4 regions of the Pseudomonas sp. PME37.24/025 genome follow, and region 2 is predicted to be linked to each of the others. Evidence: predicted binding sites of a transcription regulator. Region 2 holds the regulator's gene; each other region holds the start of a gene.

Evidence for each region. Region 2 encodes FliA, which starts transcription of late flagellar genes. Its sites were predicted from a motif close to CTAAAGTTTNNNNNNNNNNNGCCGNTAA; they were not measured.
Region 1: a site for FliA is predicted at 3,542-3,569, ahead of ACZ3HH_RS27290 (methyl-accepting chemotaxis protein). Genes of this name have one in related genera too.
Region 3: a site for FliA is predicted at 2,252-2,279, ahead of motA (flagellar motor stator protein MotA). Genes of this name have one in related genera too.
Region 4: a site for FliA is predicted at 4,811-4,838, ahead of ACZ3HH_RS23325 (methyl-accepting chemotaxis protein). Genes of this name have one in related genera too.

Annotation. Positions count from the first base shown of each region.
Region 1 covers NZ_JBVHNK010000019.1:57,585-65,338, reverse strand. The annotation lists gene ACZ3HH_RS27295 (aldose 1-epimerase family protein) at 1-1,191, opposite strand, end outside; gene ACZ3HH_RS27290 (methyl-accepting chemotaxis protein) at 1,458-3,434, opposite strand; gene ACZ3HH_RS27285 (LysR substrate-binding domain-containing protein) at 3,620-4,540, opposite strand; gene ACZ3HH_RS27280 (NorM family multidrug efflux MATE transporter) at 4,698-6,095, shown strand; gene ACZ3HH_RS27275 (putative bifunctional diguanylate cyclase/phosphodiesterase) at 6,237-7,754, opposite strand, start outside.
Region 2 covers NZ_JBVHNK010000015.1:44,843-52,596, forward strand. The annotation lists gene flhA (flagellar biosynthesis protein FlhA) at 1-1,721, shown strand, start outside; gene flhF (flagellar biosynthesis protein FlhF) at 1,733-3,058, shown strand; gene fleN (flagellar synthesis regulator FleN) at 3,176-4,006, shown strand; gene fliA (RNA polymerase sigma factor FliA) at 4,003-4,743, shown strand; gene ACZ3HH_RS24780 (chemotaxis response regulator CheY) at 4,911-5,282, shown strand; gene ACZ3HH_RS24785 (protein phosphatase CheZ) at 5,313-6,101, shown strand; gene ACZ3HH_RS24790 (chemotaxis protein CheA) at 6,155-7,754, shown strand, end outside.
Region 3 covers NZ_JBVHNK010000002.1:428,133-435,886, reverse strand. The annotation lists gene motB (flagellar motor protein MotB) at 306-1,328, opposite strand; gene motA (flagellar motor stator protein MotA) at 1,332-2,183, opposite strand; gene ACZ3HH_RS05120 (HDOD domain-containing protein) at 2,349-3,881, shown strand; gene ACZ3HH_RS05115 (rhodanese-like domain-containing protein) at 4,165-4,980, shown strand; gene asd (archaetidylserine decarboxylase) at 5,000-5,860, shown strand; gene ACZ3HH_RS05105 (molecular chaperone) at 6,113-7,754, shown strand, end outside.
Region 4 covers NZ_JBVHNK010000013.1:132,490-140,243, forward strand. The annotation lists gene ACZ3HH_RS23305 (nucleoside-specific channel-forming protein Tsx) at 1-878, shown strand, start outside; gene ACZ3HH_RS23310 (purine-nucleoside phosphorylase) at 903-1,937, shown strand; gene ACZ3HH_RS23315 (DUF6555 family protein) at 2,253-2,480, shown strand; gene ACZ3HH_RS23320 (metallothionein) at 2,553-2,717, opposite strand; gene ACZ3HH_RS23325 (methyl-accepting chemotaxis protein) at 3,088-4,770, opposite strand; gene ACZ3HH_RS23330 (Na+/H+ antiporter family protein) at 4,950-6,266, opposite strand; gene ACZ3HH_RS23335 (sensor histidine kinase) at 6,720-7,754, opposite strand, start outside.

The DNA of each region.
Region 1 (7,754 bases), on a different contig from region 2:
CGGCGTCTGCCGCACCTCAGTCTCCCGCCCACCCTGAATCTCGCTCACCTGCTTCAACGCCTTATCCACAGCGGCCTTATCCGCCAGCAAGCTGTAGTTGATGCGGAACTGCTTCTGTTCCTTCGGCCCAATCGTCGGCACCAGGTTCAGTGGCCGCTGATACCGGCGGTTGTAGGAAAAACTTGTCCCCGGTTCCAGCCCCGTGACATAGCCCTGCCCTTGGGTATCGGTGTTTTTCCACAGGGAGAAGACGGGCAGTGTTTGCGTATTGAAGCCGACCGAGACGCCCAGGCTACCGGCCTTGTTATGCAACACGGTCAGCGTATCGCCCTTGGCATCGGCATACGGCACCACGTTGTAAACCGTTTCGTCGTAGTCCTTGGTCGGTGCGCGGTAGGTTTGCCAGTCCGGCAGATCGCCCTTGGCCTTGTCGTTGAACGGCGACACCTGTTTCACCGGCGCGGCGAAGCGGGCGCCTTGCTCCAGGAACGGCGTACTGAAGTTACTGTGATACAGCGCCTGGTATTCCTTCGGATAGTCGCCATTGTTGGTCAGAGTATCGTTGAGGGCGAACACTACGCTGCCGGGTTCGGTGACCAGTTCGGTGGCGACGGAGAAGTCGACTTTCTTGAACGCCTGCTCTTTCAGCTCGCCGCGCAGAGTGATGGCATACGGCGGTTTTTCGTCGATGTGCAGGGTGACTTTGTTCGCCGGGATGTTCGCGGCGCGACCGTGCAGAGTCAGCAGTTCGCCGTTGTCGATGCCGGGGTGGCCGACCCATTCGTAGCCGCAGCGGGTGACCAGTTCATTGAAGCCTTCCAGCCAGCCCAGGCCACCACGGCCGTTGAGCTCGATGAAGGACGGATTGACCACTTCCTTGACCGGCGAATCCCAGCCCATGCGCACATCACCTACAGACGCTTGTAGGACGTTCATGCCTCGAGTGGGCACCACCGAGAGCTTCATCGTGCCGTTATCGATGTCGACGATGCTGACACCTTCCTGTCGACCGCCGTGCAAAGTGCGCAGGGTCACGCTGAAGGGTTTGTCGGTTTTTGCCCCGAGTTGCTGGCTGGTGATTTGCCAGTTCTGGGCAGCTTTGTCGGTGTCGAGCAGGACGTAGTCCCAAGCCATGGCCTGGGAAGCAGCGGACAGTGCGCTGAGAGCAACGAAGAGTTTGAGTGGAGTCATGGCAGCAGCCTTTCTTGGAGTTGTGCCAATTTTATAGACTTGAAGAAACGTTTCAGCAAGCATAAAAATCGAGACATCGGTACAAATGCCAAGAAAGACATCTCATGAGGAGTTGAGCCCTGGATTTGGACAAATCGGGGATTGAGTTAATGCCATCGCGAGCAGGCTCGCTCCCACATTTGGATCGAAGGTGAACACAGAGTTTGTGAACACCCGAGATCAACTGTGGGAGCGAGCCTGCTCGCGATGGCGATTTCGGCAGCGACTCAGCGAAACCGGTCAACCTCATGCCGCAAATCCGCCGCCAGCTTCTCCAGCTCTTTGGCAGTCACCGCCAGGTTCGACACCACTTCGCGCTGCTCACTGTTCGCCAAAGCAATGCTTTGCAGATTGCTGCTGAGCAAGGTCGCGGTGCTGCTTTGCTCTTGGGTCGCGGTGGTGATGGCGGCGAATTGCTGACCGGCCGAGCGGCTTTGTTCATCGATCCGCGCCAGCGCCGAAGCGACATTGGCGTTGCGCGACAAACCTTCCTGCATCAACACATTGCCCTGCTCCATGGTGCTGATGGCGTTGCCGGTTTCCTGCTGGATGCTTTGAATCATCCCGGAAATTTCGTCAGTGGCCTGGCGGGTGCGTGAAGCCAGGTTGCGCACCTCATCAGCCACCACCGCAAACCCACGACCTTGTTCACCGGCGCGGGCGGCTTCGATGGCGGCGTTGAGCGCCAGCAGGTTGGTTTGCTCGGCGATCGCGGTAATCACCCCGACAATGCCGCCGATTTCCTGAGAGCGCTGCCCCAAGGTATTGATCACCGTCGCGGTGCTGTTCAGCGCGCCGGCGATTTGCTCCAGGGATGAGGACGCTTCGTCCATCGACGTACGACCGATCTGAGTTTGCTGTGCGTTTTCCTGCGCCAGACGCTGGGTGTTGCCCATGTTGTCGGCGATGTTCAGCGAGGTGGCGCTGAATTCTTCCACGGCGCCGGCCATGCTGGTGATTTCGCCGGACTGCTGTTCCATCCCGTCATAGGCACCACCGGACAGACCGGACAACGCCTGGGCACGGCTATTGACCTCTCCCGAGGCTTTACGGATGTGCTCGACCATGGTCGACAGGGCCTGGCTCATCTGGTTGAAGGCGCGGGCAAGCTGGCCGATCTCATCATTGCTCGACACGTTCAGGCGAACACTCAAATCACCGGCCCCCAAGGCTTCGGCTTGACGCACCAGATCACCCAGTGGCGCCAGTTTGCTGCGCAGCAACCAGACCGCCGCACCGACCGCCAGCAGCATCGCCAGCAGACTGCCAATCGCCAATTGAATACCGACGCTCCAGGTCACGGCGCGGATTTCGCTTTTCGGCATGCTCGCCACCACCGACCACGGCCCGCCTTCGAACGGCACGGCAACACTGTAAAAGTCTTGCGACTTGTCGTTCCAGAAGTCGCCTTTGCCCGGTGTCTTGGCCAAACCGACGATGCTCGGGACCGCTTGATCCGGCGCTTGTACACCGGCAATCGGCACCAGCCATTTGCCTTGTTCATCCAGCAACGCCAGGGAACCGGTCTGGCCGATGCGGAAGCGTTTGAGGTTGGCGAACTGCGCGTTCTGCGCGTCGGTGTAATCGAATCCTACGTACAGCACGGCAATGATCTTACCGCTGCTGTCACGTACGGGGGTGTACTGCGACATGTAGAAGCGTTCGAAAAGCAACGCTCGACCCACGTAGCTCTGCCCCGCCATCAAACGGGCGTAAGCCGGGTTCGCGTGGTCGAGCAAAGTGCCAATGGCGCGGCTGCCGTCTTGTTTGGTGACATTCGTGCTGACCCGAATGAACTCCTCACCACTGCGCACGAACACGGTCGCGACGCCTGCGGTCATCTGCTTGAACTCGTCGACCTCTGCGAAGTTGTTGTTCAACACTTCACTGCCCAAGTGCAGGCCCGGGGTCTGCACACCCGCCACGGCCACCGGCTCATCCGGATGCACGCTCAAACCGGCGCTGAAGCGCTTCTCGAACAGGCCGGCAAGGCGCTGGGTGCTTTCACGCAAGGTGCCGTGAAAGGTGCTCAACTGATCGGCAAGCAAGCGCGCCTCACTGGCCAGATGCTCTTCGCGGGTGGCGAGGTTGGCCGAGTCAAGCGAGCGCAGGGCGAATACTGTGCTGCCGCTGATGACAATCGCCAGAATCAAGGCAAGCGCAAGACCCAGCTGTGAGGCAATCCGAGCACGAGGTTGAGACATGACAGCTCCTGACCCAGTGGCCGGATCATTCTGACCCCATCGCACACTCGGCAAAATTTCTGATTGTGGGGAAAACATGGAACCTGCACGAAGGTTCCATCAGCAGATTTTCGGCGGCAAAGCTGAATACTTGAGTAGTTAACGGGGATATGGCTCAAGGCCGCCATTGCGGCGACTCCATCGATTCAGCCAAGGCGTTCGACATCCGGTAATTCCATGGCCCGGACTTCGCCTTGCAGGAAATCGCTGAGACGGCGCAAACGCTCTCCGCCGGGGCGGGTTTTCGGCCAGACCAGGTAATAATTCTCACCACTGGCGACGGCCGTCGGCCACGGCAAACTCAGACGTCCCTGTGCAACATCCTCCGCCACCATCAGCAAATCGCCCATGGACACGCCGTATCCCCGGGCAGCGGCGATCATGCCCAGCTCCAGCGTATCGAACACCTGCCCGCCCTTGAGCGAGACCTGATCGGTCAAGCCCATGCGCTCCAGCCAGTTGCGCCAGTCACGGCGGTCCGGCGTCGGGTGCAGCAGCTCAGTACTGACCAGGCGCGCAACGTCCCACGGTTGATCCTTCAGAAGATTCGGCGCGCCCACCGGAATCAGCTCTTCGGGGAACAGCAAAGTCGCCTCCCAGTCCGGTGGAAAATGCCCGTTGCTGAGAATGACGGCGCAGTCGAAAGGTTCGTGGTTGAAGTCCACTGTATCGATGTCCATCCAGGCGCTGGTCAATTGCACCTCGTTCCCCGGACGCAGGTGCCGAAAACGACTGAGCCGCGCCAACAGCCAACGCATGGTCAGGGTCGACGGGGCTTTCATGCGCAGGATGTCGTCTTCGGCGCGCAAGGTATTGCAGGCCCGTTCAAGGGCGGTGAAGCCTTCGCGAATGCCAGGCAGGATCAGCCGCGCCGATTCGGTCAGTTGCAGGTTGCGCCCGCTACGGTGAAACAGCCGACAGGCAAAATGCTCTTCGAGCGTACGAATATGCCGACTCACCGCACTTTGCGTGATCGACAGTTCTTCGGCGGCGCGGGTAAACGAGCTATGCCGCGCCGCCGCTTCGAATGCTCGAAGGGCATACAAGGGAGGAAGACGACGGGACATCAGGAAAGCTCCTACAGCGTGATTGCTTCAACTTATCAGAAACTCTCTCGCATGAGTTTTAATCATGCCACCCATCCTTTTTATCCCTTTGTGCAAACCCCGCAGAGCGCCGAGAATCGACGCTTCCTGTTCTCTCTGACAATCGAGCGTGATGATCATGCAGCATCCAGCGCGTATTGAACTCTGGGCCATCCTGCGGCTGGCGGGGCCGTTGATTGCCTCGCAGTTGGCGCACATGTTGATGGTCCTCACCGACACGTTGATGATGGCGCGCCTGAGCCCCGAAGCACTGGCCGGCGGCGGCCTGGGCGCGGCGACGTATTCATTCGTGTCGATTTTCTGCATCGGCGTGATCGCCGCCGTCGGCACCCTGGTGGCGATTCGTCAGGGCGCAGGCGACATCATTGGCGCGGCGCGGCTGACCCAAGCCGGGTTGTGGCTGGCCTGGTTGATGGCGCTGGTGGCAGGTTTGCTGCTGTGGAACCTGAAACCGGTGTTGCTGCTGTTCGGCCAGACCGAAACCAACGTTCAGGCGGCTGGCCAGTTTCTGTTGATCCTGCCGTTCGCCCTGCCCGGCTACCTGAGCTTCATGGCGCTGCGCGGCTTCACCAGCGCCATCGGCCGGGCGACGCCGGTGATGGTCATCAGCCTCGCCGGTACCGTGGCCAACTTCCTGCTCAACTATGCGTTGATCACCGGTATGTTCGGTCTGCCGAAAATGGGCCTGGTGGGCATCGGTCTGGTCACGGCGATCGTTGCCAATCTCATGGCGCTGGCGCTCGCGCTGCACATTCGTCGGCATCCGGCCTACGACGCATATCCGTTGCGCCAGGGTCTGTCGCGGCCCAACCGTCAATACTTGAAGGAATTGTGGCGCCTGGGCCTGCCGATTGGCGGCACCTATGCGGTGGAAGTCGGCCTGTTTGCCTTCGCTGCGCTGTGCATGGGCACCATGGGCAGTACGCAACTGGCGGCGCACCAGATCGCCCTGCAAATCGTCTCGGTGGCGTTCATGATTCCGGCGGGGCTTTCCTACGCAATCACCATGCGCATCGGTCAGCATTACGGTGCCGGACAACTGCTGGATGCGCGGCTGGCCGGACGGGTCGGGATCGCCTTCGGCGCTGCGGCAATGCTTGGCTTCGCGATGGTCTTCTGGCTGCTGCCGCATCAGTTGATCGGCTTGTTCCTGGACCACAACGACCCGGCGTTCCGCGAAGTCATCAACCTGGCCGTGAGCCTGCTGGCGGTGGCGGCGTGGTTCGAACTGTTCGACGGCACACAAACCATCGCCATGGGCTGCATCCGCGGGCTCAAGGATGCCAAGACCACGTTCCTGGTGGGTTTGGGTTGCTATTGGCTGATCGGCGCACCGGCCGCCTGGTGGATGGCCTTCCATTTGAACTGGGGGCCAACGGGGGTCTGGTGGGGTCTGGCGCTGGGGCTGGCGTGTGCGGCGGTGAGCCTGACGCTGGCGTTTGAGTGGAAGATGAAACGGATGATTCGGCGCGAGCCGTCGTCAGGGGCGAGTTTTCAAATCGCCCAGCCAGATTGAGATCCCCTGTGGGAGCGGGCCTTTGTGGCGAGGGAGCTTGCTCCCGCTGAGTCGCGAAGCGGCCCCAAATGCTATGCGACTGCTTCGCAGCCGAGCGGGAGCAAGCTCCCTCGCCACAAAAGCACCCACAGTTGTTTGTGCTTAGCTCACGACTTCCAGTGCGGGCTGCTGACTGGAACCGAACGTCAAATACTCCACCAACTCCGCCAACGGCAACGGCTTGCTGATCAGGTACCCCTGAACCTGATCGCAACCAAACCCGCGCAACAAATCCAGCTGCTCCGCTGTTTCCACACCTTCGGCGACCACTTCGAGATTCAGGTTGTGCGCCAGGTTGATCATGGCGTGAACCAGTTTGCGATTCTCTTCCCGTTCTTCCATGCCGCCGACAAAGCTCTTGTCGACCTTCAACAAGGCAATCGGCAGGCTGTTGAGGTGCACGAACGAAGAGAACCCGGTGCCGAAATCATCCAGCGAGAAGCGCACGCCCAAACGCCCGAGAGCGTCCATGGTCTGTTTGACCAGATCGCTGCGACGCATCACCGCGGTTTCGGTCAGTTCGAATTCCAGCCATTGCGCCTCGACGCCACGCTCGGCAATCAGCCGACTCAGGGTCGACAGTAATTGGCTGTCCTGAAACTGCCGGAACGACAGGTTGATTGCCATGTGCAGCGCTGGCAGACCTCGTTCCCGCAACGCCTGCATGTCCCGCAGGGCCCGGGAAATCACCCAGTAACCCAGCGGCACGATCAAACCACTTTGCTCGGCCAGCGGCACGAATTCGCTGGGGGGCAACAAGCCGCGTTCGCCATGACGCCAGCGCACCAACGCCTCAAGGCCAACGATCTGGCCGTCCTCAAGGTTCAGGCGCGGCTGGTAATGCAATTCCAGCTCATCGCGGCGCAAGGCCCGGCGCAGCTCGCTTTCGAGGTCGGCGATGCTGCGGGCATTGCGATTGATCCGTTCGTTGAAGATGTGAAAGGTGCAGCCCTGAGTGCTCTTGGCCTGCTGCATGGCGATGTGCGCATGCCACATCAACGGGTCGGCTCCGGCCTGCGCTCGCGCGTGAGCGATGCCGAGGCTGGAACCGATCAACAGGCTTTCGCCGTCGACCCAATAGGGTTCGGACAGGGCTTCGGTAATGCGTTCGGCCATCCATTCGGCACGCTGAGGGGCGCGGCGGGTGTCGATCAGCAGGGCGAATTCATCGCTGCCCAGCCGCGCCAGTTGATCGCTGGCCTCCAGCTGGCTTTTCAGCCGCGAGACCACTTGCAGGATCAACCGATCGCCGGCCTGGTGGCCGAGGGCGTCGTTGGCGTGTCGAAAGTTGTCGAGGTCAAGGTGACCGAGGGCCAGGCCGCGACCGTCGTTTTCGGCCAGACGCGCCGCCAGCAAGGTCTGGAAACCCTGACGGTTGGCGATACCGGTCAACGGGTCCTGCTCGGCCAGGCGCTGCAAAGTGTTTTCCAGCACGCCGCGCTCACGTACATGACGCAGGCAGCGGCGCAACATGCCGGGATCCAGCAGATTGCGCACCAGCCAGTCGCTCACACCGTCGGGCGGCGCCAGCGGCTCGTGTTCGAGCAGCAACACAGTCGGCAGGTTGCAACGGCCGGGTGCTGGCTGGAGAGCAGGAATCGTCAACAACACCGCGCTGCG
Region 2 (7,754 bases):
ACTTCGTTGTGGTGACCAAGGGTGCCGGGAGGATTTCCGAGGTGAGCGCGCGCTTCACCCTCGACGCGATGCCTGGCAAACAGATGGCGATCGACGCCGACTTGAACGCCGGCCTGATCGATCAGAACCAGGCGAAATTGCGCCGGATGGAAGTGGCCCAGGAAGCCGAGTTCTACGGTTCGATGGACGGTGCCAGCAAGTTCGTGCGCGGTGATGCCATCGCTGGCCTGCTGATTCTATTCATCAACCTGATCGGCGGCATGGCGGTCGGTATCTTCCAGCACGGCATGAGCTTTGGTGATGCCGGCAAGGTTTATGCGCTGTTGACCATCGGTGACGGTTTGGTGGCGCAATTGCCATCACTGCTGTTGTCGACTGCCGCTGCGATCATGGTGACCCGTGCTTCCGGCTCGGAAGACATGGGCAAGCAGATCAATCGTCAGATGTTCGCTTCGCCGAAAGCCCTGGCAGTGGCCGCTGGCTTGATGGCGGTGATGGGCCTGGTGCCGGGCATGCCGCACTTCTCCTTTCTGAGCATGGCGGCCCTGGCGGCCGGCGGTGCTTACCTGTTCTGGAAGAAGCAGAACGCGGTCAAGGTTCAGGCCCTGCAAGAGGTCAAGCGTCAGCAGGAACTGCTGCCATCGCCGGCCCGCGCGCAGGAAACCAAGGAGCTTGGCTGGGATGACGTGACGCCGATCGACATGATCGGCCTGGAAGTCGGCTACCGCCTGATTCCGCTGGTGGATCGCAACCAGGGTGGTCAGTTGCTGGCGCGGATCAAGGGTGTGCGTAAAAAACTCTCCCAGGACCTGGGCTTCCTGATGCCGACTGTGCATATCCGTGACAACCTCGACCTGGCGCCCAGCGCCTACCGCCTGACCCTGATGGGCGTGATCCTGGCCGAGGCCGAGATTTATCCGGACCGCGAGTTGGCGATCAACCCGGGGCAGGTCTACGGCACGCTCAACGGCATCACCGCCAAAGATCCGGCTTTTGGTCTGGAGGCGGTCTGGATCGAAATCAGCCAGCGTGCCCAGGCCCAATCCCTGGGTTACACAGTGGTCGATGCCAGTACGGTAGTGGCAACGCATTTGAACCAGATTCTGTACAAGCACTCCAGCGAGCTGATAGGCCACGAAGAAGTCCAGCAACTCATGCAATTGCTGGCCAAAAGCTCACCGAAACTGGCAGAAGAGTTGGTGCCGGGGGTGGTTTCGCTGTCGCAACTGCTCAAAGTCTTGCAGGCATTGCTGGCCGAACAAGTGCCGGTACGAGACATTCGCAGCATCGCCGAAGCCATCGCGAACAACGCCGCCAAGAGTCAAGATACTGCCGCTTTGGTGGCCGCGGTGCGCGTCGGCGTATCTCGCGCAATCGTGCAAAGCATTGTAGGTACTGAGTCGGAGCTGCCTGTGATCACCTTGGAACCAAGGTTGGAACAAATATTGCTCAATAGTCTTCAGAAGGCAGGACAAGGCTCGGAAGAGGGTGTTCTGCTGGAGCCAAGCATGGCAGAGAAACTGCAACGCTCGTTGATCGAAGCGGCGCAGCGTCAGGAAATGCAAGGTCAACCGGTGATTCTGCTGGTGGCCGGTCCGGTTCGCGCGATGCTCTCGCGATTCGGCCGACTGGCAGTCCCGGGTTTGCATGTGTTGGCTTATCAGGAAATTCCTGACAACAAGCAAGTGACCATCGTTGCGACAGTAGGGCCCAACGGCTGAGGTAGTGGTTTATGCAAGTTAAGCGTTTTTTCGCCGCCGATATGCGTCAGGCCATGAAACTGGTTCGTGATGAGCTGGGCGCCGATGCCGCCATCATTGGCAATCGCCGGATCGCTGGCGGTGTCGAGCTGACGGCTGCCCTGGATTACAAATTGTCGGCGCTGGCCCCGCGTGTTCCGAACATGGAACTCGAGGACGAGCTGCGCAAGACCCAGTCGCGGATCGTCACCGCCCAGGCCGAACTGAGCCTGCGTAGCGATGGCGAGAGCGACAAAACCACCAATCGCCAGTTGTTCGCCGGCCTGCCGTTGACCGCCGCCGAGCCACTGATCGAGCCAACGCTGGCAGAACCTCGGCGCCCGGCACCTGCGCCTGCCGCGGCGACCGGCGTCGACCCGCGTGCGTTCGACTCGATGCGTTTCGAGCTCAACAGCCTGCGTGAACTGATGGAAGTGCAACTCGGCTCGCTGGCCTGGAATCAGCTGCAAGGCAGCCGTCCGGCGCAGGCCAACCTCTGGCGTCGTCTGCAACGCATCGGCCTGTCCGGCCCGTTGTCGCGCGATCTGCTGGCACTGATTACCGACATTGAAGAACCCCGTCAGGCCTGGCGCATGTTGCTCGCGCACCTGGCGCGGATGATTGCCACCCCGGAAGTCGAGCCCTTGGAAGAGGGCGGTGTAATTGCGATGGTCGGCCCGGCTGGCATGGGCAAGACCACCACGCTGGCCAAGCTCGCGGCCCGCTATGTGCTCAAGTACGGCGCGCAGAACATCGCGCTGGTGAGCATGGACAGCTACCGCATCGGCGCTCAGGAACAGCTCAAGACTCTGGGCCGCATCCTCAACGTGTCGGTCACCCACGTCGACCCGGGCCAATCGCTGGTGCAGGCGCTGGAGCCTTTGCTGCGCAAACGCGTGGTGCTGATCGATACCGCCGGCCTGCAGGCCAGCGATCCGGCACTGCGCATGCAGCTCGAAAGCCTGGCCGGACGAGGGATCAAATCAAAAAATTATCTGGTCTTGGCAACCACTAGCCAAAAACAGGTTCTAACCGCCGCTTATCACAGTTACAAGCGTTGCGGGCTAGCTGGCTGCATCCTGACTAAACTGGATGAAACGGCAAGTCTGGGTGAGGTGTTGAGCCTGGCCATCAGTCATGAATTGCCGGTGGCTTACCTGACCGATGGCCCGCGGATCCCGGATGACTTGCATCTGCCGCGTCGTCATCAGTTGGTCAGCCGCGCCGTTAGCGTGCAAATGCAGGAAGAACCCAGCGAAGAAGCCATGGCTGATATGTTCGCTGACCTCTACCACAGTCCGACCAAGCGGGTTGGCTGAGGTATTAATGAACAGTTTTTGTACCTACATCGATGGTCTGCCAATGCATTGTTCAGTTGGTGAACGCGCAGCCAGTAATGTGGCCTCCGTCTAAGTAAGACAAGGTAAAGAAATAACATGGGCAGCATGCATCCCGTACAGGTGATCGCGGTGACCGGCGGCAAAGGTGGCGTCGGGAAGACTAACGTGTCAGTGAACTTGTCCCTGGCTCTAGCTGAGCTCGGCCGGCGCGTCATGCTGCTGGATGCCGATCTGGGGCTGGCGAACGTTGACGTCCTGCTGGGGCTGACACCCAAACGTACTTTGGCCGATGTGATCGAAGGCCGGTGTGAGCTGCGCGACGTGCTGCTGCAAGGGCCCGGCGGTATCCGCATCGTCCCGGCCGCGTCCGGCACCCAGAGCATGGTTCATCTGAGCCCGGCCCAGCATGCCGGCCTGATCCAGGCCTTCAGCGACATCGGCGACAACCTCGACGTATTGGTGATCGACACCGCTGCGGGCATTGGTGACTCGGTAGTCAGTTTCGTGCGCGCAGCCCAGGAAGTCTTGCTGGTGGTGTGCGACGAACCAACCTCCATTACCGACGCCTACGCGCTGATCAAACTGCTGAACCGCGACTACGGCATGAATCGTTTCCGTGTCCTGGCCAACATGGCGCAGAGCCCGCAGGAGGGCCGCAACCTGTTCGCCAAGTTGACCAAGGTCACCGATCGTTTTCTTGACGTCGCCTTACAGTACGTCGGTGCGGTGCCTTACGACGAAAGCGTGCGCAAGGCCGTGCAGAAGCAGCGTGCCGTCTACGAAGCCTTTCCCCGTTCCAAGTGCGCTCTGGCATTCAAGGCCATTGCGCAGAAGGTCGATACCTGGCCGCTGCCGGCCAACCCGCGTGGGCATCTGGAATTTTTCGTCGAGCGCCTCGTGCAACAAACGGCAGGACCCGTCCTATGACAGCCAGTGGTTACAACCTCTACAAGAATTCGGCACGTGACGCGCAGTACGAACTAATCGAGCGTTACGCGCCACTGGTCAAACGCATTGCCTACCATTTGCTGGCGCGTTTGCCGGCCAGTGTCCAGGTTGAAGACCTGATCCAGGCCGGCATGATCGGCCTGCTTGAAGTATCAACCAAATACGACGCCAGCAAAGGCGCGAGTTTCGAGACGTACGCGGGCATTCGAATCCGCGGCGCGATGCTCGATGAAGTGCGCAAGGGGGACTGGGCGCCACGTTCGGTTCACCGCAATACCCGCATGGTCAGCGACGCGATTCGCTCGATTGAAGCTAAAACCGGCCGTGACGCTAAAGATCACGAAGTTGCGGCCGAACTCCAATTGAGTCTCGACGATTATTACGGGATTTTGAACGACACTCTCGGCAGCCGGTTATTCAGTTTCGACGATCTGTTGCAGGACGGCGAACACGAAGGGCTGCATGAGGATGGCGCCAGTGCTCATCTCGAGCCGTCACGCGATCTGGAAGATGAACGCTTCCAGGCGGCGCTGGCGGACGCGATTGCCAATTTGCCGGAGCGTGAGCGACTGGTGTTGGCGCTGTACTACGACGAAGAGTTGAATCTCAAGGAAATCGGTGAGGTCCTGGGGGTCAGCGAATCGCGGGTCAGCCAGTTACACAGCCAGTGCGCGGCCCGTTTGCGGGGGCGTTTGGGGGAGTGGCGAGCGCGCTGAAGGCAGTGTGGGGACACTGCGAATGGAGCCGGTGTGGTGTTGAACCGCGCCGGTCTCGATCTGTTGTGCTCCAGACAGTCATTGAGTGCTTTGCCGGATTGATTGAAATGGCGCGTCCAGGTGCTGGACGCGTTTAAGACTGCTTGGAGGTCGAATTGAACAAGAACATGAAAATCCTCATCGTTGATGACTTCTCAACGATGCGGCGGATCATAAAAAACCTGTTGCGTGACCTTGGGTTCACCAACACGGTCGAGGCTGACGATGGCATCACTGCCATTCCGGTTCTCAACAGCGGGGGCATCGACTTTCTGGTAACGGACTGGAACATGCCTGGCATGACCGGCATCGATCTGCTGCGTCACGTGCGCGCCGATGAAAAGCTCAAGCACCTGCCGGTGCTGATGGTGACCGCTGAAGCCAAGCGCGAGCAAATCATCGAAGCCGCTCAGGCGGGTGTGAACGGCTATGTGGTCAAGCCATTCACTGCTCAAGCGTTGAAAGACAAGATTGAAAAGATCTTCGAACGCATCGGTTGATGTGCAAAGCCAGTCCGTCACGGGGGAGCTATGGAGCAAAACGAATCTTCACAGGGCGATTTCGAATCGACCCTGAAAAAACACGCGGTCGAACTGGTCGAAAGCCTTGAAAAAGGCAGGTTCGGCGACGCTGTGCAACTGATCCATGAGCTCAACCAGACCCGTGACCGCGGCCTGTATCAGGAAGTGGGCAAGCTCACCCGCGAGCTGCATAGCGCGATCGTCAATTTCCAGATTGACCCGCACATGCCGCAAGCCGAGGAAGTGTCTCAGATCACCGATGCCACTGAGCGCCTGGGTTATGTGGTCAAGCTGACCGAGGCTGCGGCCAACCGCACCATGGACCTGGTGGAAAACGCCACGCCGCTGATCAACGGCCTGAGCGATGAAGCTCAGGCGCTGAGCACGGATTGGGGACGGTTCATGCGTCGCGAAGTCGGGGCTGAAGAGTTCCGTGAACTGGCCCGGCGGGTTGACGGTTTCCTGACACGCAGCAGCGAAGACAACCGTGTCGTGTCGAGCAACCTCAACGACATTCTGCTGGCCCAGGATTACCAGGACCTCACCGGTCAGGTGATCAAACGCGTGACCCAGTTGGTCACCGAAGTTGAAAGCAATCTGCTCAAGCTCGTGCTCATGGCCAGTCAGGTCGACCGCTTTGCGGGTATCGAACATGACCATGAAGCGATGCTGGCTGAAAAAGATCCACAAAAACATCTCTCGCAGGGTGAAGGTCCGCAGATTCATGCCGATAAAAGAGAAGACGTTGTGTCCGGTCAGGACGATGTGGACGATTTGTTATCCAGCCTAGGATTTTAGAGTTTTAGCATTTTAGGTTTTTTAGGTTTTTAGACCTCAGGAGCACCCCCTTAATGAGCTTCGGCGCCGATGAAGAGATCCTTCAGGATTTCCTGGTTGAGGCCGGCGAGATTCTAGAGCAACTGTCCGAACAGCTGGTCGAGCTTGAAAGCCGACCGGATGATGCGGATTTGCTCAATGCAATTTTTCGCGGTTTTCACACTGTAAAAGGGGGCGCCGGCTTCCTCCAGCTCAATGAGCTGGTGGAGTGCTGTCACATCGCCGAGAACGTGTTCGACATCCTGCGCAAGGGTGAACGACGCGTCGACTCGGAACTGATGGACGTGGTTCTCGAGGCACTGGACGCGGTGAACGGAATGTTCAGCGAAGTCCGCGAACGCAGCCCGATCACGGCTGCCACGCCTGAATTGCTGGCTGCTCTGGCCCGCCTGGCCGAGCCGCAAACCGGCGATGAAGCGGCACCTGTCGCTGAGGTGGTGCAAGAGCCGGCCGCTGAAAGTGAATCCGGCGACATTACCGATAACGAATTCGAACAACTGCTGGACTCGCTGAATGCCGTCAAGGCTCAGGCCGAGGCACCTGTGGTTGCTCCGCCTGCCGCCGATACGGCGACCAGCGACGAAATCACCGATGCCGAGTTCGAATCGTTGCTCGATCAATTGCACGGCAAAGGCCAGTTCGCCGCCGATGCAGTGGTCGCGGCGCCCGCCGCACCGGCTGCCCCGAAAGGGGCAGGCGACAGCTCCGACATCACCGATGACGAGTTCGAAACACTGCTCGATCAGTTGCACGGCAAAGGCAACTTTGCGGTCGATGCGCTGGAATCGGCGATTGCTTCGGCCCCGGCCCCGGCTGCGCCAACCGCTAAAGCGGCCGGCGGTGATCTGATCTCCGATCATGAGTTCGAATCGCTGCTCGACGAATTGCACGGTAAAGGCAAGTTCACTGAAGTGGGCACCGGTTCTGCTGCTTCGGCGGTAGCAACCCCAGTGGTCAAGGCTGCGGCGCCGGCACCTGTCGCCAAAGCGCCTGAGCCAAAAGCCCAAGCGCCCAAGCCTGCTGCCGCTGCTGCACCGGCTCCTGCTCGTGCCCCGGCTGCGCCGCCACCGGAAAAACCGGCCAGCGAAGCCGAGACCACCGTGCGGGTCGATACCGCGCGTCTCGACGAAATCATGAACATGGTCGGCGAGTTGGTACTGGTGCGTAACCGCTTGGTCCGTCTGGGCCTCAACAGCGGCGACGAAGCCATGTCCAAGGCCGTGTCGAACCTCGACGTGGTCACGGCCGACCTGCAAACCGCGGTCATGAAGACCCGGATGCAGCCGATCAAGAAAGTTTTCGGGCGCTTCCCGCGTCTGGTTCGCGACCTGGCTCGCCAGCTCAAGAAAGAGATCAACCTGGAGCTGGTCGGCGAAGAAACCGACCTCGACAAGAACCTCGTCGAGGCCCTGGCCGACCCGCTGGTCCACTTGGTGCGCAACTCGGTCGACCACGGTATTGAAGAGCCGGCTGAGCGCGAAGCGTTGGGCAAACCTCGCAGCGGCAAGGTGATCCTGTCCGCTGAACAGGAAGGCGACCACATCCTGCTGTCCATCTCCGATGATGGCAAAGGCATGGACGCTGATGTTCTGCGCGGTATCGCCGTGAAAAAAG
Region 3 (7,754 bases), on a different contig from region 2:
CTTCACGGCCAAATAACAGGATTTACACACGCTATCAGCACCTTTGATACCGTGCGAAAAAAATGAATTAATTGAGACTGAAGGCTTCTTGAATGGTCTTTATCAACCCCTGCGCGAAATTTCAGATCGTTCCTACAGCCGTCACCATCGCACCGTATTCAGACACCGTTTTTTTGCCTGCATTCAAGATCGACAAGTCGCGTGATGGAGCCATTGAGATCGGCACTCACTGAACAACAGGCAATCTCCCACTTCACAAAAGACAGAGACAAAAAAACCGACATCGCTGTCGGCTTTTTTGTAGGTCACTGCTTCGGTGGTTCTGCTGACTTCGGAGCATCAAACAGATTCAACCGCTCCCGAAGCTCATGAGCCGGCAGCGGTTCCTTATCCGCCGGCAAGGCATTCGGATCGGCTGGCGGCGCAGGCACTTCGCCTGGGCCACCCTGCCCTTGCGTCGGCACTGGCGCAGGTTCGGCACCTTGCGAACCTTCGATGGCACGCTGGGCTTTCTTGGTCAGCACGACGATGTCGATTCGGCGGTTGACCGGGTTGAACGGGTTCTCCCGGTCGAACAGCGCCGACGAGGCATAGCCCACGACTCGCGCTACTTGAGAGTCCGGATAGCTGCCGGCGATCAATGCACGGCGAGCCGCGTTGGCGCGGTTGGCCGAGAGCTCCCAGTTGCCGAAGTCGCCGGTGCCCGAGTACGGCTTGGCATCGGTGTGGCCGCTGATGCTGATCTTGTTCGGCACCGCTTTGATGGTGTCGGCCATGGCCAGCAGGATGTCTTCGAAATACGGCTTCAGACGCGCACTGCCGGAGTCGAACATCGGGCGGTTTTCGGCGTCCACGATCTGGATGCGCAAACCGTCCTGAGTGATCTCGAAGAGGATCTGGTCCTTGAACTTCTGCAACTGCGGGTTTTCTTCGACCTTGTTCTGCAACTCTTGCAGCAGCAATTCCAGGCGCTCTTTCTCGACCTGCTCGGCCATGCCTTCGACCTGTTCGGAGTCGATCGTCACCTTGTCTGGCTGAGGCTGGGATTTCACCTCGGGGTTGAGGGTGTTCTCCGGCGCCAGGGTCGGCGAGCCGCCCAGATCGATGATGTACGGCGTGCCGCTTTCGGAAAATCCGACCGGGTCCTTGAAGTAACCGGCAATGGCGATCTTCTGTTCCGGCGTTGCCGTGGACAACAGCCACAGCACCAGGAAGAACGCCATCATCGCCGTCGCGAAGTCCGCGAAGGCGATTTTCCAGGCCCCCCCGTGATGCCCGCCGGCGATGCGCTTGACGCGCTTGATGATTATCGGCTGGTTATTTTCCATGACTTAGCGACCGCGAACCGCTTGTTCCAGCTCAGCGAAGCTAGGACGGTGCGCCGGGTACAGAACCTTGCGACCGAACTCCACCGCCAGCGATGGCGGCATGCCGGAAGCCGAAGCTACCAAGGAGGCCTTGATGGCTTCGTAGACGTTCAGTTCTTCCTTGGCGTCGTGAGCCAGGGAGTGGGCCAGCGGGCCGAAGAAACCGTAAGCCGCAAGAATACCGAAGAAGGTACCGACCAGTGCCGCCCCCACGTGCAGACCGATGGATTTCTGGTCGCCTTCACCGAGGGAAGCCATGGTCACCACGATACCCAATACTGCCGCGACAATACCGAAACCGGGCATGGCGTCGGCGATGCCGTTCACCGCGTGGGACGGGTGCTCGAGATCTTCCTTGAGGCTGTAGAGTTCCATGTCGAACAGGCCTTCCAGCTCATGGGGAGCCATGTTGCCGGAGGACATGATGCGCAGGTAATCGCAGATGAACGCGGTCATGCGTTCGTCTTTGAGCACCGCCGGGTACTTGGCGAAAATCGGGCTCGCGGCGGCATCTTCGATGTCGCCTTCGATCGCCATCATGCCTTCGCGGCGGCTCTTGTTGAGGATCTCGTAAATCAGGCCCAGCACTTCCAGGTAGAAGGTGTGGTTGAAACGCGAATTGAACATGCCCAAGGACTTCTTGAGCACATGCATCGTCATGTAACCAGGGTTGGCCTGCAGAAATGCGCCAAGGGCCGCCCCCCCGATAATCATCACCTCGAAAGGCTGGATAAGAGCGGCAATCTTGCCGTGGGAAAGCACGTATCCGCCGAGCACGCTCGCGAATACGACGATGATGCCGATAATTTTAGCCATAGGTAGGAGAGCACTTACTGAGTCGGGTTCAAGGTCATATTCGGAAGTTAAAAAATCTCTTCTTCTACTTATCGGCAAAACTGCGCCAGACTATAGCCAGTTCAGGTGAAAAGCTATTTTGACCCGCGCAGGGATAGGTAATGCAGACGATGATTGCGTCCAGACATGGCTAACGAAACGAACGTCCCAACGCCAAAACCAACCACGCTCGAAGGCTGGGTCAAGCTTCTCGATGGTGTGCGCCTGCCGGTTCCGCAAGCCAGTCACGATCGGGTCAGCAAAGCCATCCGCGATAACCGCAGTTCACTGCGAGACATCGCCGAACTGATGCAGGACAGCCCGGCCCTGGCCTTGAGCGTGATTCGCGAAGCCAACCGCCACACCCATGGCAGCATGACCGAGCCCGCTGAAAACCTTGAAGTGGCGATCAATCGTCTCGGCTTGAAACGCACTGAAGAATTGCTCGAGCGCCTGCCCGCCCAATCCCAATCGCAAATCCCTGTCGCCTTGCGCCAGCTTCAACTGATCAGCCAGCACGCCACCCAACAGGCCAATGGTTTTTTTGCCGGTCGCCTGGCGCGGTTGTGGCAGGACATCCACTGGGGCAGCCTGCTGTTTCTTTCGCCGCTGTGGCCCATGGCGTTGACCCATCCACAATTGCTTGAAGAATGGGAGCTGCGGGTCATCCATGAAGGTGAGTCGGCGCGCAAAGTCGAAAAGCAATTGTTCGGTGTGCGCCTGCTGGAAATCTGTCAGGCGCTGGTGGATGTCTGGCGTTTGCCGATCTGGGTGCAGCAGGGTTATCGGCTGCTGCGCAGCGAACAACGCGAGCTGGTGAAAGTCCTGCGCATCGCTCGCGACAGCGATCACCCATTGCGCCAACAGAACCGCCTCGATGACGACCCTACGTTGCGACGCTGGCTCAATCAGCCCGCCAATACCGTGCTGCTGGCCAATGGTCTGGCATTGTCGGCACAGCAAGCGTGGGACAACCCCCACTGTGAACGCTGGCAATACCTCACCAGCCTTTACCTGCAAATGCCGATGGATGAGGTGCAGCAACAACTGCACCAGCAAGCCGCCAACAGCGCCCGCCAACATGCCATGCCGGACTTGTGGCACCCGGCCGAAGCGCTGATCTGGCCTTCGGGCATGAACCGTGTTCACGCTGGTTTGCTGCCGGCCCCGGCACCCACCGCCGAAGACCTGGCGAAGTGGCGTAAACAATGCGCCGAATTGCTGGTGGAGCCGAGCCCTTTTACCAATGCCATGCACTTGACCACATCGGCCCGAGACGCCCTGGTGGCGTGCGGCATGCGGCGGGTGATGATCCTGATGGCCGACCGCACGCACGCCAATCTGCGCGTGCACCAGACTGCCGGGCTGCCAAAAGAAGTAGCCGGCCTGAACCTAGTGGTCAGCCAAAGCACCGTGCTGCAGCGCCTTCTCGCGCAACAGGCCCAGGTGCGCCTGACGCCAGCCAACAACGCACAATTTTCGGCCCTGTTGCCGGCCAGCCTGCGTAAACAGTTCAGCGGTGAACACCTGCTGTTGCGTTCCCTGGTCAACAACGGTCGGGTGATCATGATCGTGGTGGCGGATCAGGGCGGCGGACAGTTCTCGGAAATTACCGTGCAAGCATTCGGCAAAACCGCGCAGTGCATCGAAAAGGCCCTGCACAGCTTTAGCCACCGCTAGGGGCAGATGCCAGTCAGTTAAGTGAAGGCCAAAACCTGTGGTGAGGGGGCTTGTCGGAACGCCGCATCGCCCCGTTGGACTGCGAAGCAGTCCTGAAACCTGCAACCTCGTTCTGCCAGGCACACCGCATGCAGCGGATTTGCGACTGCTTCGCAGCCGTATGGGGGCAAGCCCCCTCGCCACAGTGCCTGGCCATCCGTTGTTTCCTGTGCCGAAATAACTGATAACAGACCCTCATGACGCTGCGCTACAATCCTCTCCCTTTGTGCTCTGGAGACCTCACATGTCTGACTTCTCTGGCTTGGCGCTGGTGATCGAGCCGAGCGACCTGCTCCCGCGTCTCGACTCCCGCGAACTGATTCTGGTGGACCTGACCAGCAGCGCCCGCTATGCCGCAGGGCATATCCCCGGGGCACGCTTTGTCGATCCAAAACGCACTCAACTGGGTCAGGCGCCTGCACCAGGCCTGCTGCCGACCCAGGCCGCTCTTGAAGCATTATTCGGTGAACTGGGCCACAACCCCGATGCGGTCTACGTCGTCTATGACGACGAAGGCGGAGGTTGGGCCGGGCGCTTTATCTGGCTGCTGGATGTCATCGGCCACAGCAACTATCACTATGTCGACGGCGGCCTCCCGGCCTGGCTGGCAGAAGGCTTGCCCATGTCGATCCAGATCCCCCCAGCGGTCGGCGGCCCGGTCGCCCTGACCCTGCACGACGAACCCATCGCCACCCGCGAATACCTGCAAAGCCGTCTCGGTGCCACCGACCTGGCAATCTGGGACGCACGCGGGCCGCTGGAATACTCCGGCGAAAAAGTCCTGGCAGCCAAGGGCGGGCACATTCCCGGCGCGGTCAACTTCGAATGGACCGCCGGCATGGATCAGGCACGCAACCTGCGCATCCGCACCGACATGCCGAAAATCCTGGAACAACTCGGTATCACCAAAGACAAAGAAGTCATTACCCACTGCCAGACTCACCATCGTTCTGGCTTCACGTATCTAGTAGCCAAGTCGCTCGGTTATCCGCGAGTCAAAGGTTACGCCGGCTCCTGGGGCGAATGGGGCAACCATCCCGACACGCCCGTAGAGATTTAAGGTTTTTTAAGGACAGTTAATGAATAAGCGTTTGTTTATCCTCAGCCAATACCTGCTGCCCCACCACTTGCTCTCGCGACTGGCCGGCTGCATTGCCGAATGCCGCGTGCGCTGGTTCAAGAACGCCTTTACCGCCTGGTTCGCCAAGCGTTATCAAGTGGACATGTCCCAGGCGCTGGTCGAAGACCTGACGGCTTACGAGCACTTCAACGCGTTCTTCACTCGTGCCTTGAAAGACGGCGCTCGCCCGCTGGACCAAACCCCAGGCGCGATCCTCAGCCCGGCCGACGGTGCCGTCAGCCAGCTCGGCCCAATCGAACACGGTCGCGTTTTTCAGGCCAAGGGCCACAGCTTCAGCGTGCTGGAACTGCTGGGTGGTGACGCAGCCAACGCAGCGCCATTCATGGGCGGTGATTTCGCCACCATTTACCTGTCGCCCAAGGATTACCACCGCGTGCACATGCCGCTGGCCGGCACTCTGCGCGAAATGGTCTACATTCCTGGCCGTATCTTCTCGGTCAACCAGACCACCGCTGAAAACGTACCGGAACTGTTCGCTCGCAACGAGCGTGTGGCGTGCATTTTCGATACCGAGCGCGGGCCGATGGCCGTGGTGCTGGTGGGGGCGATGATTGTGGCGTCGATCGAAACGGTCTGGGCCGGCTTGGTGACACCGCCCAAGCGCGAGCTGAAAACCTTCCGTTACGACGAAGCCGCCCGTGCGCCGATCCATCTGGAGAAAGGCGCGGAATTGGGTCGCTTCAAGCTCGGCTCTACGGCTGTCGTGCTGTTTGGGCCGGATCAAGTGAAATGGGCAGAAGGGCTGGGCGCCCTTTCACCGGTGCAGATGGGCCAGGGCATCGGTTTGCCGACAGCCTGATCCCAGTTCCGACCCCACGAAGCTCTTTCGTGGGGTCGGACATTTCCTCCTGCTGCGCACCATCCCCGTGAGCTGCCGAAGGCTGCGATCTTTTTTCAAAAGGCGCCGCGAATCAAGATCAAAAGATCGCAGCCTTCGGCAGCTCCTACACAGACAAGCGTGACGCAAATATCGCGACATCCCCTCCAGCGTTCATAGCTGCTACAGTCAAGTCATTCACTGCCCATTTCCCGGTCGGAGTTTGTCTACGGCATGAATGAGACCAATCCTGTCCTGCTGCTACGCGCACCGATCCCGACGCAGTCGCGTCTGACTTTCTGCGAAGCCACGCCTCGCGACCTCAAGCGCTGGATCGCCAACCTGCCCAAAGCCAACATCGGCGAAACCGCTCGCCAGTTGTATCAAGGCTTGAGCGAACTCAACCAACTGCTCACGCCCAGCGACAATCGCCTGCAATTACTCGAACTGCTGCGGCCCGAGGTGTATTACGTCTGCAAGCACCTGGAGCGGCATTTCCTGCATCAGGCGATTGTGCTCGACGAGCGCTCGCGCAAGATCGCCAACCTTTGCCAAGCGCTGCAGAGCCACTTGGCGATCGGCTACAAGCAAATCGTCATCCGCAACTCACCGCGCTTCAGCAAGGACCGTGCGCCGCTGCTGACCCAGGCTTTGCAACGGGCAATCCATTGCCTGAACGGCGCATTGATCCGCGCCACTGAACTCTATTGTCCGGCGCCCGAAAATCTGTGGCTCGAGTTACATCAGCTGTACCGGATTGGCTGTCAGTTCCAACTGCAAAATCTGAGCGTGCGCGATGAACTGGCCAGCCAGACACAAAGCCTGAGCATCGAGCAAACCTACGTCGTCGCCCTCCTGTTGGGTGCTTCACGCTGCAATCAACTGCGCCAGAACCAGATCGCCCGGCTCGCCGAGGTGCTCGAACCCTGGAGCCAGAGGATCAAGCTGCAACCGGCCAAACCGGACAACGGGCTGTTTGCCATCGCCCCGGATCTCGACACCGGGCCGAGTTACCGCTCCAAATTCCTCGCCGAACAACAGGAGCGCTTGCTGGGGATCGACCCGCAACCTCTGGTCGCGGCCATCGAAATCCATCTGCAACAGCCGGCTGACAAGGTATCGCCGCTGCCCGTTCCAGCGGGGCTGAACCTGGACACGCTGCAACACCTGCATGCCGCCTGGGGCCAGGCTGCCGAGCGCAGTTTCCAGCGCACCGTCGGCCACGGCACGTTGACCCTGTGCGTGGGCATGAGCGCATTGCATTTTTATCTCGGCGGGCAACGCTCGTTCAACGACATCCTGAAGAAACCCGGCGCCCGTCCCGCGCAGTTCTCGGCCACCGACCCGACAGATCGCGCCAAAGACCAATGGAACCACGCCTTCGACGCCGCTCCCCATGGCACAGCGGATACGCTGCTGCCCTACGAAGAGATCGAATACCCGCACCTTCAGAACGATGACAGCCATGAGGCATCCGACCGCCAGCAGCATTTCCCCACCTATGTGCTGCCGGTGATCAATCACAGTCCTGGCGGCTATTGCCTGGCCTGGCCCGGCGCCGTGCCCGCCGAGCTACAGGCTGGCGAAATGGTCGGTATCGAGGATGCTGCCGGCCAAGGCTGGAGCATTGCAGTGGTGCGCTGGATCCGCCAGGTGCGGGGCGGCGGCACACAGATGGGTATCGAGCAGGTCGCGCCTTGTGCCGAACCCTGCGGCCTGCAACTGATACGCTCCGGCGACGAGCACAGCCAGTACTTGCGCGGACTGTCGCTGCCCGCCATCAGCGCCATCGACCTGCCGGCCACCCTGCTCACCCCGCGCCTGCCGTTCCAGGAAGGCAACAAGGTGCTGATCAATATCAACGGCGAGGAACACC
Region 4 (7,754 bases), on a different contig from region 2:
TCAGCAGCCACGTTTTGGCCCAACCGGCCACCGCCAAAGAATCCGCCCAGGGCGAAGCCCTCAGCCCTGAAGCCATCCCGCCGAAAAAAGGCGTCTACCTGTCGGACTGGTTCAACCAGGACCTGACCATCATCGGCAGCAAAGACATCAGCTTCGGCCCGCAACCGGCCGACGATATCTACCTGGAATATGAATATTTCGGCCGCAAGGGGCCGTTCGAGTTGTACGGCTACATCGACATTCCAAAGATCTTCGACATCGGCAACAGCCATGACAAAGGCGTCTGGGACCACGGTTCGCCGGTGTTCATGGAGCACGAACCGCGGATTTCCATCGACTACCTGGCCGGCCGCAGCCTGGCCGTCGGACCGTTCAAGGAATGGTACGTGGCGTTCGACTGGATCTACGACCACGGCAGCAACAGCGCCAACCGCGCCAACACGCTGTACAGCGGCCTCGGCACCGACATCGACACCCATTCGCGGGTCAACCTGTCGGCCAACTTCTACGGCCGCTACCAATGGGAAAACTATGGCGCCAGCAATGAGTATTCGTGGGACGGCTACCGCGCCCAGCTCAAGTACATCGTGCCCATCAGCAGCTTCAGCAACGGCGCTTCGTTGACCTACATCGGTTTCACCAACTTCGACTTCGGCTCCGACCTGCACAAGGACAACCCTGCCCGCACCGCCAATGCCACCGTGGCCACCAACGTATTGCTCTACGCCTTCACCCACTTGCGTTTCACCCTGGTCGGCCGTTATTTCCACAACGGCGGCAACTGGGAGGATGGCAGCGAGCTGAATTTCGGCGACGGTGACTTCCGCGCCCGTTCCAATGGCTGGGGCTACTACGCCGGTGTCGGTTATCAGTTTTAAGGCTCATTTGAATCAGGAGGTTTTATGAAAGCAATAACCCGTCTTTCCCTGTGCGTGGGCCTGGCCTGCGGCACCCTGCTCTCTTCTGCAGCCTGGGCTGGCGACGCGCCGATCCAGCCGAAAGTGATGCTGATTACCATGTTCGCCCCCGAAGCGCAGAACTGGATCGATCGCCTGGAGCTCAAGCAAGAAGTGCGCGTACCGGGCCTGTCCGCCGAGTACCCGAATATTCGCTGCAACACTCAACAGGTGTGCCTGATGGTCACCGGCATGGGCCAGACCAATGCCGCAGCCTCGACCCTGGCCCTGGCGCTGTCACCGAAATTCGACCTGCGCAAAAGTTACTTCCTGATCGCCGGGATTGCCGGCATCAGCCCGCACCACGGCACCATCGGCACCACCGCGTGGGCGCACTATCTGGTGGAATTCGGCACCCAGTGGGAGCTGGATTCCAGGGACGCGCCGAAAGACTGGCCGACCGGTTACCTGGGCATCAACACCAAAGGCCCGAACGAAAAGCCGCCGCTGGACTACAAGACTGAAGTGTTCGAACTCAATCCGAAGTTGCAGGCCAAGGCATTCGCCCTGAGCCACAAGGTCCAGCTGAGCGAGAGCAAGGAATCGGCGGCGTGGCGCTTGAAGTATCCGTCTGCGCCAGCCAATCAGCCACCGGTGGTGACCCAGTGCGACACGCTGGCGGGCAATACCTGGTTTTCCGGGACGCGGTTGAGTGAGCGGGCAGAAGTCTGGACCAAGCTGCTGACCAATAACGAAGGGGTCTATTGCACGACTCAGCAGGAAGACAACTCCACCTATGAGGCGCTGCTGCGCGCCAGCCGCGAGGGGTTGGTGGATGTCCGGCGTCTGGCGGTGGTGCGCGCCGGCTCCGACTTCGACCGGCCGGCGCCGGGCCAGAGCGAGGTGGATAACCTGCTCAAATACGCCGATCAGGGCGGTTTTGTGCCGGCGCTGGAGAACCTGTACCGCACGGGAAATCCGTTGGTGCAGGAAATCTTGCAGAATTGGTCGGCTTGGGAGAAAGGTGTGCCTGAGGTCTGAGTCCGGCTTCAGGCCGTCATCGCGAGCAGGCTCGCTCCCACAGAGGTCTGTGTTGGTTACAAAGCATGTGAGCGGCGCAGATCAACTGTGGGAGCGAGCCTGCTCGCGATAGGGCCAGAACATTCAACATAAATGCCGACTGTGACGGTTCCGCCGGCGCACCTTGGGCCATAGGCTAGGATCATCGGGGGTCAGGAAGGCTCCATGATCACGAGGCGTCCGACTGTCGCCAGTCACTGTCACCGTCCGACATTCGACTGAATTTTCCCCGCGCCTCGCGATCCCTCTATTACAACAGGGAGGAATACAGGCTTTATGAACAATGCAAAACTTTTCGTTATTGAATACACCCTTCATGGCCAGCCCAAGTCTTTCATTATCCGCCTGGACAAAATGGACAATGCAGAGGCTTGGCACTGGGCAAGTTGCGACGCCGGAGTCGGCCGGATCCCGCGCTTTGGCCGTGAACGGGTGCAAAAGACCAGTAAACCGCTGGCGGAAAAATTCGGCATCGAAAATGTTACCTGGCGACCGGCAAATTGAGCTTTGAGAGAAAGGGCAAACATTCAAACTGAAAGTGGAGCCTGGACGGCTCCACTTTGTTTGGCTGGACTGTCAGTGTTTGGCACACTTGCAGCCTTTGGTGGAGCATTCTTCGCCGTGTTCGTGATGTTTGGCGCAGCCTTCACAGCAGTAGTGCTTGCCGTGGCGCGCGATCGGATGTTCGCCCAGTTTGCAGGAACATTTGGGGCAGTCGCAGATACTTTCACTGTCGATCATGAGTCTGACTCCATTGTTGTGGTCGTCAAGGTGCCACGGGTGCGCGACACCTGAAGCAAATGACCGCCCGTTCCGCAAACCAGTTCAAACAAACGCTAGGACGGTGTTTGCTTACTAATGAGGGTAGTCGCGATGCGGCGACTCATGGACGAACACCGTCCTGTGGTGAGGGGGAAACCCTGATGCCGGTAAGTCAAGGCGCAGAACCTGTGGGAGCGTGGCTTGCCCGCGAAGAACGATGACGCGTAAACCCTGAAAAACTGCGGAGCATTCTTCGCGGGCAAGCCACGCTCCCACAGGATTTCCGTTGCTCAAATTTCTTGACTTACCGGCATTGGAGTAAGCCCCCTCGCCATACGAGCACGATCAATCAGATACGGAACTGCCCGACCAGTTGCCCCAGGCGCTGACCGAGAGCAGCCAGGCTGCGCGAGGTCTGGGCGCCGAGTTGGGTTTCGTCGGCGACGCTGTCTACCGCCACGGCAATTTGATGCACGCTGCGGTTGATTTCTTCGGCCACGGCGGTTTGCTCTTCGGCGGCGCTGGCAATCTGGGCGTTCATCGAGTTGATGGTGCCGATCAGCTGAGCCATGGCATCCAGAGATGCCCCCGCCTCGTTGGCCTGGGCCGACGTGCCGTCGCCGGCCTCGCTGGAGCGGCGCATGGCCTCGACTGCCGATTGGGTGCCGGCCTGCAAGCGGTCGATCATGCCCTGGATTTCCTGGGTGCTGATTTGCGTGCGACTGGCCAATGCCCGCACTTCGTCGGCGACCACCGCGAAACCACGCCCGGCCTCACCGGCGCGGGCCGCTTCAATGGCGGCGTTGAGCGCCAGAAGGTTGGTCTGTTCGGCGATCGAACGAATCACCCCGAGTACACTGACAATCGACGACACGTCTTTCTGCAAGCTGTCGAGGGACACGCCACTGCTGCGAATGTCGTTCACCAGCGCATGAATCTTCACGATGCTGCCGGCCACCACGCGCTTGGCGGCTTCGCCCTCTTCGTCGGTCTGCTGGGCAGCGACCGCCGCGTTTTGTGCGCTTTTGGCCACTTCCTGGGCCGCCGCCGACATTTCGTTGATCGCCGTGGCCACCTGATCGGTTTCGTGACGCTGACGCTCCATGGCCTGATCCGAGCGCTGGGCCTGATCGGAGACCTGATTCACCAGCCCGGTCAGTTGCGAGGTCATTTCGGTGATCTGGCGCACCAGGCCGTGGATCTTGTCGACAAAACGGTTGAACGAACCGGCCAGTTCGCCAAGTTCATCCTGGCTGGTGATGGTCAGGCGCCGAGTCAGGTCGCCCTCGCCCGCCGCGATGTCGTCGAGGTTGGCTTTCATCAGGTTCAGCGGACGCAGAATGGTGTTGGCCAGCAGCATCCCGGCAGCGGCGATCAGCAGCAATACCACCACCGCAATCCCGACAATGCTCAGCACCACGCCTTGCATGCGTTCCTGGACCTTGGCCTCAACCACCACCACCTGCGCTTCGATGCCGTCGAGGTTGACCGAGGTGCCGACCGCCATGTCCCACTTCGACAGGTATTCGGTGTAGCCGAGTTTGGGCACCAACACTTGCGTGTTACCGGGCAGCGGCGAACTGTATTGCAGGTAGTGAGTACCGTCCTTGGCGACTTTCACCAGCTCACGGTTGACGTAGACGCCGTTCGGGTCGCGGTTGTCCTTGAAGCTCTGACCCACGCCTTCGGCGCTGCTGGCCTTGAACAGGCGCACGGTATTGGAGTCGTAGCCGAAGAAGTAGCCGTCCTTGCCGTAGGTGATGCTCGACAGCAACTTGATCACCTGCGCCCGCGCCGCGTCATCGCCGGGAGCAGCCGCGTCGTACAGCGGTTTGATCGAGGTCATGGCCACGGCAACGTAACTTTGCAGGGTCGCCTTGGCATCGCTGAGCAGTCGCTGACGGGTTTCCTCGACTTCCTTGCGAGCCTGTTCTTGCAGAATGAACAGCGTGGTCAGGCTGATGACCAGCGCAAAGAGCAGCACCGGGAGGACGGCAAGGGACAGGACTTTAGCCTTCAGGCTCATGCGCATGACGTTCACTCTTTTGATTTTTTTGGCGTGGTTAAAGGCTTTAACGGCAGGCCAATTCAAAAGTTGAACGCGGTCATTGCGGGAGCGTGGCTTGCCCGCGATTCAGGCGCCGCGGTTTATCAGGCACACCGCGTAATCGTTCATTGCGGGCAAGCCACGCTCCCACAAGGTAAATGTGGTTACAACACCATCGCTGCCACCCAGCCGAACACCAGCAACGGCAGGTTGTAGTGCAGGAAGGTCGGGACCACGGTGTCCCAGATGTGGTGATGCTGGCCGTCGATGTTCAGGCCGGAGGTCGGGCCCAGGGTCGAGTCCGACGCGGGTGACCCGGCATCGCCCAACGCACCGGCGGTGCCGACGATGCACACGATGGCGATCGGGCTGAAGCCCAACTGCACGCACAACGGTACGAAAATCACCGCCAGAATCGGAACAGTGGAAAACGACGAGCCGATGCCCATGGTCACCAACAGGCCCACCAGCAACATCAGCAGCGCGCCGATGGCTTTGCTGTGGCCGATCCACGAAGCCGAGGTTTCGACCAGTGTCTGCACTTGCCCGGTGGCTTTGATCACTTCGCCAAACCCGGACGCGGCGATCATGATGAAGCCGATCATCGCCATCATCTTCATGCCTTCGGTGAACAGGTCATCGGTGTCGCGCCATTTGACGATGCCCGACACCGAAAAGATCAGGAAGCCCACCAGCGCCCCGATAATCATCGAGTCCAGCAGCAACTGAACAATGAACGCGACGGCAATGGCCAGACCGGCGATCATCAGGCTCATTGGGTTGTACTGCACCGCGACCTGTTCGACCTGCTCGATCTTTTCCAGGTCATAAACGCGCTTCTTGCGGTAGCTGATGAACGCTGCCGCGAGGCCAAAAACCATGCCCAGCGCCGGAATGCCCATGGCACGGGTGACGTTGATGCCGCTGATATCCACGCCACTACGGGCGACGTTGGCCAACAGGATTTCGTTGAGGAAGATGTTGCCGAACCCCACGGGCAGGAACATGTACGGCGTGATCAGACCGAACGTAATGACGCAGGCAATCAGTCGACGGTCCAGTTGCAGTTTGGTCAGCACATATAACAGTGGCGGCACCAGCAACGGGATAAAGGCGATATGGATCGGCAAGATGTTCTGGGAGGCGATGGCCACCACCCACAGCAAACCGATCAGCAGCCATTTGACATTGCCGCCCCCGTTGGCGTGCTGACGATCGACCATGGCCAAGGCTTTGTCAGCCAGCGCATGGGCCAGGCCGGACTTGGCGATGGCCACGGCGAATGCGCCGAGCAAGGCGTAAGACATCGCCACCGTCGCCCCGCCGCCAAGGCCATTGTTGAAGGCTTTCAGGGTCGCGTCGATGCCCAGGCCACCGGTCAGACCGCCCACCAGCGCGCCCACGATCAGCGCGATTACCACATGCACGCGGGACAGGCTGAGGATCAGCATGATGCCGACCGCGGCAATTACTGCATTCATTATTGCTACCTCAAAAACAGCGCGGTGAGGCAATCACCGCCAAACGGAATGAGTCCGGCCGGCAGTCTGCACAGGCCGCCAGCGGATTAAAGAAAAAGGGTTTTATTAGAGGGCGCGCACTGTGCCGGAGCATTGCCGCCTTGTCAAAGCCAAAGCCAACCCTCGTAGGCGCTGTTGAAGGCTGCAATCCTTTGATTTTCAACGACCTTGATGACGCCAGAAGATCAAATGATCGCAGCCTTCGGGTCAAGTCGACCCTGCAAGCCAATCGCGGGCAGGCTCGCTACCACAGGGTTAGTGGTTGTCCGCAAAATTTGCAGGCAACTCAGATCCAATGTGGGAGCGGGCCTGCCCGCGATGAGGTCATAACATCCAACATCTATGTTGACTGTTACATCGTCATCGCGGGCAAGCCCGCTCCCACAGGGTTAATTGGCGTTCTTCAGATTGGGGTCAGCGTTTGGGCAACTCGATCATCACCATCAACCCGCCCCACTCGCTTTCCTGCAACTTCAACACCCCGTCCCACGTGCCGACGATGTCGCGCACGATGCCCAACCCCAGCCCATGTCCATCCGTCTGTTCATCAAGCCGGGTACCGCGGCTGAACACCTGAGCGCGCTGGTCTTCGGGAATCCCCGGTCCATCGTCTTCCACGCTCAACTCAAACCTTTCTGCCGTTTCGACCACGCTCAACCGCACCTCGGCATCCGCCCATTTGCAGGCGTTATCCAGCAGGTTGCCGAGCAACTCCAGCAGATCTTCGCGATCCCACGGCAGTTGCAAACCGGCAGGCGCGCGGTAGCTCAGCTCAAGATGTTCACCATGAATCATGTTCAACGTGGCCAGCAACCCCGGCAGCTCGGCATCGCAATCAAACAGCGCCCCCGGCAGCGCATCGCCGGACAGCCGGGCGCGGTTGAGTTCGCGATTGAGCCGTTGCTGAACCTGTTCCAGTTGTGCCTGCATGACTTTGCGCAGCTGCGGGTGAGCATCGAGTTTTTCGCTGGAAGCCAGGCTCAACAACACCGCCAGAGGGGTTTTCAAGGCATGGCCAAGATTGCCCAGCGCATTGCGCGAGCGCTTGAGGCTGTCCTCTGTATGGGCCAGCAAATGGTTGATCTGCGCCACCAGCGGTTCCAGCTCCAGTGGCACTTCTTCGTCGAGTTGCGAGCGCTGGCCCTGCTGCAACTGGGCGATTTGCTCACGTGCCCTTTCCAGCGGGCGCAAGGCGCGGCGCACGGTGATCCGTTGCAGCAGCAGAATCAGCAGCAGCCCAACCAGCCCCAACCCCAGACCGACCTGCTGCATGCGACAGAAACTCTCGCGCACCGGGGTGTAATCCTGGGCGACGCTGATGGAAATCGCCTGCCCCAGCCGGCGGTAGTCCGAACGCAGCACCAGCAGCTGCTGCCCTTCCGGCCCCAATTGCAGGTTGCTTTGCAGACCTGCGTGTTCGAGCCGCGGCAGGTCCTGATCCCATAACGA